DNA from 3 places in the Paenibacillus sp. N119s genome. Region 1 is predicted to be linked to each of the others. Evidence: riboswitches for the same ligand, from Rfam matches in the RefSeq annotation. Region 1 holds a riboswitch; each other region holds the start of a gene.

The links. Region 1 has a riboswitch for cyclic di-AMP ahead of AC5V8P_RS08435 (resuscitation-promoting factor). Riboswitches for the same ligand answer to the same signal wherever they lie in the genome.
Region 2: it holds a riboswitch for cyclic di-AMP, as region 1 does, so the genes downstream of both, AC5V8P_RS04950 (C40 family peptidase) here and AC5V8P_RS08435 (resuscitation-promoting factor) in region 1, are expected to answer to the same signal.
Region 3: it holds a riboswitch for cyclic di-AMP, as region 1 does, so the genes downstream of both, AC5V8P_RS00710 (hypothetical protein) here and AC5V8P_RS08435 (resuscitation-promoting factor) in region 1, are expected to answer to the same signal.

What each region holds. Positions count from the first base shown of each region.
Region 1 covers NZ_JCAJRU010000049.1:8,642-11,915, reverse strand. The annotation lists gene AC5V8P_RS08445 (HD domain-containing protein) at 1-242, shown strand, start outside; gene AC5V8P_RS08440 (TatD family hydrolase) at 285-1,055, shown strand; cyclic di-AMP (ydaO/yuaA leader) riboswitch at 1,256-1,536, shown strand; gene AC5V8P_RS08435 (resuscitation-promoting factor) at 1,808-2,959, shown strand; gene rnmV (ribonuclease M5) at 3,106-3,274, shown strand, end outside.
Region 2 covers NZ_JCAJRU010000022.1:4,583-7,856, forward strand. The annotation lists gene AC5V8P_RS04935 (4a-hydroxytetrahydrobiopterin dehydratase) at 1-186, shown strand, start outside; gene AC5V8P_RS04940 (GNAT family N-acetyltransferase) at 280-771, opposite strand; gene AC5V8P_RS04945 (hypothetical protein) at 849-1,007, opposite strand; gene AC5V8P_RS04950 (C40 family peptidase) at 1,073-1,573, opposite strand; cyclic di-AMP (ydaO/yuaA leader) riboswitch at 1,580-1,717, opposite strand; gene AC5V8P_RS04955 (hypothetical protein) at 1,994-2,821, opposite strand; gene AC5V8P_RS04960 (M1 family metallopeptidase) at 2,833-3,274, opposite strand, start outside.
Region 3 covers NZ_JCAJRU010000002.1:28,545-31,818, forward strand. The annotation lists gene AC5V8P_RS00695 (urease accessory protein UreF) at 1-187, opposite strand, end outside; tRNA gene AC5V8P_RS00700 (tRNA-Leu) at 450-532, shown strand; gene AC5V8P_RS00705 (glutathione peroxidase) at 675-1,160, opposite strand; cyclic di-AMP (ydaO/yuaA leader) riboswitch at 1,625-1,796, shown strand; gene AC5V8P_RS00710 (hypothetical protein) at 1,910-2,305, shown strand; gene kdpF (K(+)-transporting ATPase subunit F) at 2,489-2,566, shown strand; gene kdpA (potassium-transporting ATPase subunit KdpA) at 2,708-3,274, shown strand, end outside.

The sequences.
Region 1 (3,274 bases):
AAATTGATTTTCCGACAGATCTTCCTTATGATGTGTTTCGACAGGGCGGTTCAACGGACAATCAGATTTTGCTGCTCGGACGTCAGGGCGAGGTGCGGGAAATATCTGAAGTTTCGGAAATCGTACGTTCAATAAGTGGTATTCACCGAGGGAAATATCATATGTATTTTCCCCAGAATAAACTGAACGGGGTAAAAGACAGGCTTCCTTCCGAAATAAGTAATTATTTTGTCAAACAATAGACAAATATATAGAAATGTAAGTAAAAAGAGGAGATGAAAACCTTGGATTTATTCGACACTCATACTCACTTGGATGCACCACAATTTGACGAGGATCGTGAAGAAGTTATAGCACGTGCTGTCGAATCAGGAGTAACACGGATGATTAATATCGGATTTAATCGTGAGACCATTCCATCCACCATGAAGCTAGCTGAGACGTATGATTTTATTTATGCGGCCGTTGGATGGCATCCGCAGGATGCTATTACAATGCAGGAAGGGGATTTAGAATGGATTGCATCGTTATGCAGTCATAAAAAGGTTGTAGCGATCGGAGAGATCGGTCTGGATTATTATTGGGATACATCACCAAAGGATGTGCAGCAGCAGGTACTTCGAAATCAAATTGGCCTGGCACGTGAGCTCAACATGCCAATTGTTATCCATAATCGAGATGCACATGAAGATATTGTGAGGATTTTACGGGAGGAAAAGGCGAGCGAGATTGGCGGGGTTATGCACTCCTTTTCAGGGAGCTGGGAGACAGCCAAAATGGTGCTGGATATGGGTTTCCACCTTTCATTCGGCGGGCCTATAACGTTCAAAAATGCCAAGCAGCCAAAAGAGGTGCTGGCCCAGGTTCCGCTGGACCGTCTGCTTATTGAAACGGACTCACCTTACCTGACACCCCATCCGTTTCGCGGGAAACGAAATGAGTCAGCACATGTGAGACTGGTGGCAGAGGCAGCCGCCCAAATTAAGGGAATTACGGTGGAGGAATTGGTATCCATTACTACCCAAAATGCCTTGGAACGATTTGACATTAAGTGAAAAAGCGAAGAAAACAATCAAAATAAAGAGTTAGACGGAGCTAATTATGATTTTGTTGCAGTAAACTCAGGAATATTACAAACTTTTAACCGAATTTTTTAAAAAATGTACTTGAAACCTGCTTTACAACATGCATGCAAACAGGATATCATCTTTTCAGTGAATTGTTGTTGAGTGTAAACATCAACAAATCATTTCATGAACCAGTCTCGCTGAGTCCCTTTTACAGGGAACGGGGGAACCGATATGGCTTACAGTACGTCCGGCGTATGTGCAGGAGAGAATGTCTCTTCAGCAGCCGGCTCGACCGAAATTCAAATCCTGGATGGGATTGAACAGGTAGAGAAGCCGTATTTCGATTTCTTTCTGGGTCTTCGGGGTGAATGTGAAGGCGACCGCCATGAGCGGTTGACCTAAGCTAGGGCGACTCTCTACGTCCGAACCCGACAGCTAACCCCGTAAGCGTAACAAGAGAGAAGCCAACTCGTGCATGAGTTTTCCCGCATATTCACACATGTCGGAAGCCACGAAAGAGCTCTCTAGTCTCTTTCTTTGGCTTTTTTTGTTGTGAATAAAAGAAAATCTGTCATCATACTGTGGTTAAACAGGGGAGGACAGCATGCCGCGAAGACGGGTACATGGTGCAGGACAGTCGCAGTACGGGCTTGTCTTGTAGAAAATCTGTTATAGTCACGTCAACGATCAACTATGTCTTACTCCAGACGGCGGGCTATGTAAGGAGGACGGAGGAAATGGGCATTTTCCGAAAAGGGGAGACCACCCATGAGTCACGCTCATCCAGCATGTCTTACGTATTGCGTTGGAAGCAAGAGAATGTGCGCCAGGCGGTTTTGGTTGCTATTTTTCTAATCGCACTAACGATTATGATTTCAATTCTGATGTACACGCAATCTAAAAAACAAGTCTTTTTTGTCATCGATGGTAAGGCATCTGCGGTAGAAACCCGGGAATCCAAGCTCCAAGATTTGCTCAATGAGCATTCTATTTCACTTCAGCCGCATGATACAATATCCATGCCGCTTAACGGAGCAGTACAGGATGGGGACCGCGTAGTTATTAAACGTGCCAATCAGGTTAGAGTGTCCTCAGGCAATGAGACGAAAAAGCTGTACACAACAGAAAATACAGTAGAGGGTGCGATTCGCACATCGGGCTATAAATTATCATCAATCGATAAAGTTTATCCTGCATTGGATGCCTCTGTTTCGGCTAACATGGACATAAAAATCGTCCGTGTGAAGAAACAGCAGGTTGCACAGAAAAAACAGGTGCCTTATCAAGTCATCAAAACGGCCGATCCAAGTCTCTATAAAGGCGATAATCGAGTCATTCAAAGTGGCAAATCGGGTGTGGTAGTTCAGCATGTTCAAAAGGTATACCATGATGGAAAGCTGGTATCCAAACAGCTGATCAACAAGGAAGTCACACAGAATCGCGTGGATAAGGTAATCGCAGTAGGAACGAAGAAAAAACCGGTCGTTCTGGCTGCTTCCGTTGGCCCTAGAGATGCGGTTAAGGCGACAACGGTAAGTTCGGGCAATGCTGTCCGTAAAGCAGGTATTAATTTTAAATATAGCAAGGTTTTACAAAACGTCTCCATGACGGCGTACTCCTCACAGGAGTCAGGTATCGGTACACGTACGGCCTCCGGCACGCGTGTTACGGAAGGACGTACCATCGCTGTCGATCCGAGTGTAATTCCAATCGGCTGGTGGGTGTATATTGAAGGGGTGGGCTTCCGCCGTGCGGAGGATACCGGTGGCGCCATTAAAGGCCACAAAATCGATGTGTATTATGAGAGTTTGAGCCGGGCTAACCAATTTGGTCGCAAGCACGGTAAAACCGTATATGTGATCGGACCTGTAAAGCCAGAAATCAACTAAAACAGGTTGTGTATGTTGAGGGCAATGCGATAGTATTAACAACATAGTTATGCCATGCTAAGAAGAGGATATCCTCTTCTTATTTTGTTTTCAAAAGCAGGGAAAGATAAATATATGTTGCTGTGTAGCAGTGGAGGTAAATGAAGATGATCAAGGAAGTGATCGTGGTAGAAGGCCGGGATGACACGGTAGCCATTCGCCGTGCTGTCGAGGCAGATACGATAGAAACTGGCGGTTCAGCTATTAATAAAATGACGCTGCGCAAAATTGCATTGGCCCAGGAACGGCGGGGGGTCATTATTTTAACTGACCCCG
Region 2 (3,274 bases), on a different contig from region 1:
ATTGCATTCGTGGATGAAGTTGCCGCTATATCTGAGGCATTTAATCACCATCCATTTATTACGATTGATTACAAGACCGTGACTCTGCGTTTGACCTCTTGGGACGATGGCGGTATTATGGCTGTAGATATTAAAGAAGCCCAACAATATAATGAAGCTTTTGAAAAAATGCGCAGCGGTCATTAAGTTTGTAATGATCTGTCGTATATGCTAAAAGCGCCTTCGCTATACAACATCGCGGTTGTATAGCGAAGGCGCTTTTATTTATAAAGCCCGGTTCTAATGTTCAGGATAATATACCATACAATGGAACGGCTTTCTGCCATCTGGAGTCTGGCGCTCATAGGTATCGGTCAGCTCGAATCCAGCTGCCTTATAGGCTCGAATAGCCCGTTGATTCCACGTGAGCACCTCTAGGTCAATCTCATTCTGCGGGTGGCGTCGTCTGGCTTCCTCGGCAATGGCCCGGACAAAGTCGGAGCCTGTGCCATGTCCGCATCTTTCAGGACGCATTCCAAGACCCAGCCGGGTCACACCAACCATAGGAAAATATTGAGCAAATCCCGCAAGCTTATTCTCTGCGTCCAGTACGGCAACATATTGCTCTTGGCGAAGCGTAGGACTCCCAAATTCGACTTCAAGTGCCTTCATTTGTTCCCATGGAAGCCAGCCATATATATTGTAGGGGGGATCATAGCGCCACTCACAGATTTCAGCCGCTTGATGCTCGTCCATCGGCACGATCCGGTAGTTGGATATTGAGGCAGGCACTTTTCCATTCCTCCTTTTGCGTACTTCAATCATTAACAACAGATTGTAGACAAGTTAAAGAGGAATGGCAAGCGTGTTTATTTCGTACCTAAGTCGGGTATACATTCAATAAGAAGGAATTTACCGTTCAATGCTCCCCCAGCGGTGACTGTAAAACCGACGATGTTCGCTAACACTGAAACCTTTTGAGGCGTCAGTTCGTCAGTATTGATAATCATGACTGATGTAGTGGACATAAAAAACCGCAATTCGATTCCGGCCAGAATCAAATTGCGGCTAGGGTTAGCTTGCTGTGCGGTGGTTATTCTACGTTGTCGTCATCAGGAATTTCTGAAGCTACAGAATGGTAAGCGTCTGTGCTCATAATTCTTTTTGCACCGACAAAACGGTTAGCGTAATAATTTTCGTTCAGTGAGCTAACTACTACACCACGTGAAGTCGAGGAGTGGGCGAATTTCCCTTCACCTACGAAGATACCTACATGGGAAATGCCTCTTCCTGTGGTGTTGAAGAACACTAGGTCTCCTGGTCTCATTTCATCACGGGATACAGAAGATCCCATTTTGAATTGTGATCCAGATTGATGCGGCAGTTTAATTCCCAGTTTGTTGAATACATACATTGTGAAGCCGGAGCAATCGAATCCCTCGAGTGTAGTGCCTCCGCTTCTGTAGCTCGTTCCTTTGGCATCTTGGATGACCTGGTCCATCTTGGAGTCTGCGAATGCACTGCCGCCACCGAAAGTAAAGGATGTAAAGGCAATGGCGAGACCCATAGCTGCGATCGTTAGCTTCTTCTTCAAAAAAAATATACCCCTTCCAATTGCCTGCGAGGTTAGCTTAAGGATTCGGTAGAAGGTTCCCCTATGACCACTCTGTTGCGAGATCAATTCACCCAAACTGGTTCCCCCGCTTCCTAGGTGCCAGGAATTAGGCTTAACTTAAGATGTGCACCTTGGAGAGCAGTATTCACGACAACGATGTTTTTAAGATAAAGGTTACAATAAAGATTACAAAGTTGTTACTATCAGTTCACTGCGATTATTGTAACAAAGACAGCAGGCTTTGGCAAATGTTTCATCGCAAAAAGTTACAAAAAAAATCTGTTCCTAACATCGTAGGAACAGATTCTGTTAACAGTATTCAGTTATGTGTCGTGAGGACGGGGAAGAAAAAGTTTTTTTCGACAGCTGAAAATGCAGAAGATAGCATAAAGAGAGGGGTTAACTCCTGCTGGAGATATCGATATGCCATAGTCGGTACTGTGAACTGATATGCCACAGCCTGACTAGACTGGTAACAAAATGATACGATTGCTGGAGAATCAGCGCCAACATACCAGTCCAAATCATCGCCACGGTGCCAAATAGACCGAAGACCAGTAGCACACAAGCACCGAGCAGCAAGGATACGCCGACAGCGGGAAGAAGCTGGCGAAAGAAGGCGAGCAGGGACGATAGTACGGTGTGACCACTGACTGTGCCCAATTGCATATACAGGATGCACTGCCGAATGAACCACCCGTAAGCCATCCACCCAATGGCATAGGGCAACAAATGCAGCAGGTAAGAGGAAGATTGCAGGGTTCCTGCTACAATAGGATAGAGTCTTGGTACCACCCAAAAGGCGGGGAGCAGCAGCAGACCCAACTCGATGATGTAATACAACAGCGATGACATACCATGCCGTTTCATCCCTTTGAAGAAGGACAGGCTTTGCGGTTCAGTTGCATCGGTATACAGGCTTTGATAGATGCCGGCTCTAATAAAGGGTGTGATCAATATACGCAATACGGTTGCCCCTAGTAGTATCCATAAATATACGTGCACTTCTCGGCTGTCCATCAAGGCGATCTGGCCCTCCATCCAAAACAAGGTCCTTCCCAACTCGTTTTGGCTCTGATCCGGATAACGAAGCAGCAGCGGGATGACAGCGGATTGCACCAGCCGATAGAGAAATACCCCCCACAGCAGACGATATAGAAATAAAATGATAACGATATAAAAGCGTATGCGCACTAGCGCCCAGCCTTCTTTTATAACAGTCCGCATCTATAGACACCTCACCATGACAGACTTCCAAGCAGTGTCTCCAACAGCTTGGTTACACCTATACTCCAACGGGTTTGTTGTTTTTCGTTCAATTCAGCCTTCAGGTTATTATTAATATGCTTGTTCTCCAAGGCAATAGTGTATAGAGGATCGACGGCTACAGAGGACACGGGGGAGCTGCTTTTGAGTCGAAAGGTTGTACTTTTGCCCGTACCGTCCCATGCCTTGAATATCGTTGTGCCATCCTTGAAAGTAAATTGAACAGGGATCTTAGGATAATCTGCTCCTTTTTTGCTGAGCGTCACGACTGCTTCATATCCACTCTCCAACTTGCGGTTCATAATGCGATCGACAGAGAAGTCCGCCATCTGGCCGTCATATACATACTGTTCAAAATAGTGGCTCCATGAGCGTCCAGTCACCCTCTCCACAACACGCTGAAAATCCTGTGAG
Region 3 (3,274 bases), on a different contig from region 1:
CATACAGATTTTTGATGGCCATGCCGTCAAGGGTTGTAATGTGAGGATACCACTCGTCCCGCATGTAATGCTCCAGATCTTGTAGACTGTTCAAGTATCCATTGCGGAAACGTTCCTCCAGTCCGTGAAATCGGGTGAAACCACCAACGGGTAGGGAAGGGTCCAACAATAATGCGTAGTTTAGCAATCGGTTACCTTTATGCAGGATGGTTCGCCTCCTTGAAGTGAATACCTATGTAACATTATTTAACTTAATATTGTTTATAATGAGTTAACTTAAATAATTATGTAATATATATTTACATAATTGAATATTTTATGTCAAATAAAATATTCTTATGTCTCATATATGTTATATAAAGTAACATATAAAATAATTATTATATTTCTGTTTACAAATTGTTGCTGAGAGAGTATAATAAATCTGTTGCCTCAATACATTATGACATGCGGTCGTGGTGGAATGGCAGACACGCTATCTTGAGGGGGTAGTGGGCGTACGCCCGTGGAGGTTCGAGTCCTCTCGACCGCATTATGTGCAATACCTAGTTAAAGAGCATCCTGACACGTTTTATGTGAAGGGATGCTTTTTTTTGTTAACTTTCTTTATACATCCCGCCACAGAAGCGACCCATGACAACGGATCGCTCGTTAACTGTTATGAAGAAAGATTGTCAGTTTTCCTGCAAAAGCTTTTCAATATCTCCTGCAAGCTTATCTGGAGTGGTTTGCGGCGCATAACGCTTAAATACATTACCTTTTCGTGTAATTAAGAATTTAGTAAAATTCCATTTGATCGCTTTAGAGCCCAATACGCCCGGAGCAGTGTGGGTCAGGTAACGAAATAAAGGGTGAGCTTGATCACCATTGACATCTGTTTTGGCGAACATCGGAAAGGTCACACCATAATTGAGTTGGCAAAACTCGGAGATCTCCTCGTTGGAACCCGGCTCTTGTTTGGCAAACTGGTTGCTGGGAAATCCCAAAATTTCGAGCCCCTGTTCATGATACTGGTCGTATAGCTCTTGTAGTGCTTTATATTGGGGGGTTAACCCACATTTGCTGGCAGTGTTCACGATAAGAAGAACTTTCCCTTCATATGTGGATAAAGGAATTTGCGCTCCTTGCAGGGTCTGCGCATTATATTCATATACGCTCATGCTATTCCTCCTCGTTCAATAGTCTACAATTAAATTGTAAACAACTCAAGGGGAGGTTGCAAGCCAGGAAGAGTATACAGGCATTGAACTATTGTAAAATCATCTTTTGTTCAAAACGGTAAATTGCGCTTCAAATGGGGCTAATTGAGGAGTTCTTTCTCATAAAAACGGGTTTAATCGGTAATTATCTGGTACATATAGCGTATTTTCTTTCCTTTTTACAATTAAGGAGCAACCATGCCTTACCCTACGCCAATATTGACATGCCTTTCATTTTCAAAAAGGGGTGAAATATAGAGATTTCGAGAGATGTGAGAAGCATAGATGTGTTGTAAGCGTTATTATTAATCTTTTATGCTCTAAAGGTCGATTTATAGCCTTGCTGTTGAGCTTTACAGTCTTCCTTGCACGGGTGTATGATTCAAGACGTAATTTCAAATTAACAACAATGAAGCAACAACGAATTGTCTAAAGCGCTGAATTTTGCAGTTGCAAAAGCGGGGGAACCAACGAACATGTACGGCTTTGAAAGCCGCGTGTCTCATGGGGTGAATTTTTCGGTCAAGTGCCGTAAATAGGGCGACTCTCACGTCCGAATCCGACAGCTAACCTCGTAAGCGTACAGGGAGAGGCAACAAACCGCCGTGTGCAGCCATGGTTTATTTTATCATGGAATGTATGAAGCCGGAGGAAGCCTTTTTCCTTCGGCTTCTTTTTGTTGTCTTTTTATACCGGGAGAGGAGCTACTGATGGAAGGTCGGTTAATTATTGTCACTGCACCGAATGAAGCGGGCAGAAGTTTTGTGAAATTGCTCATGTTCAAAAAATTGGCGTTTGCAGTTCTCACAAACAGTACCCAGGAGGAACGACAGCTCAAAAAAATGGGTGTGGAGCACATTGTGCGCATCAATACGATGCAAGCGGGAAAATGGAATTTTCCTAGTAAAGAAATTGGGAGTGTGTATTTGTTCGAAAACAGCTTGAATTTGACTTGCCGTTTCCTGCAAATATGTCGGCCACTAACATCAGAACCGATCTATGTTATTACGCACGGCTGTAATCCACAAGGAATTTATCGGGGATTGGGAGCGGACCATGTGATCTACACATTGAACGGAGAGGTGGGTTTCTTGCTGAACGGATAAGCACTTATAACATAGCTGGTTTAAGATTTTATGATGGAATCAAAAGGACAATCTGAGGAGCGATACGGAGGATAGGAACATGATGGATTTATACATGCTGCTCGTAATGGCTGTGAGTTATGGAGTGATATTGCTGTTTATACGCTGGTGTGATGTGCAGACCTCAAAAGGAGGGCGAAAAGGATGATCGTTGTGCTAGGGCTCACGGTTATTGTGTTCGTGTATTTAATCTACGCACTCCTGAATCCTGAAAAGTTCTAGTCAACGATAGGATCGAGCAGGCGGGAACAGCAGATCAAGAATGAAGCATCAAGGGCATATTCGCAAACGTGTGCACTCAATGGATGGTCTGAATTAGGTCTGTTGTTCCAAATGCAGGAGCATTTTAAGGAGGAATAGAGGATGGAGCTACTGCAAATTGGAATTGTGATTGTCATATTGCTGCTCTTGGTTAAGCCAGTGGGGACCTATATGTATCACGTATTTTCAAATGAACCGAATCGGACGGATCGGATTTTTGGTGGAACGGAAAAGCTGATTTATAAGGCTATAGGCTTGAAGAAACAGGAAAGCATGCGTTGGACCACATATGCTTTGAGTTTCATTGCAACCAATGTGGTGCTTGCAGGGATCAGCTACCTGCTATTGCGCTTGCAGGCGATACTCCCGGGCAATCCGGTTGGAAACAGTAATATGGAAGCATCATTGGCCTTTAATACCGTAATCAGCTTTATGACCAATACGAATCTCCAGCATTATAGCGGTGAAAGCGGGCTTACGTATCTGACACAGATGGCGTTCGTCACGATGATGATGTTTACTTCGGCTGCATCCGGATTATCGGTTGCTGCAGCTTTTATGAGAGGTTTGACGCGACGTGGTGAAGGGCTGGGCAATTTTTTTCAGGATTTTATTAAAGCCATCATACGGATTTTCCTGCCGCTTGCCTTTGTGCTTACGCTGGTGCTG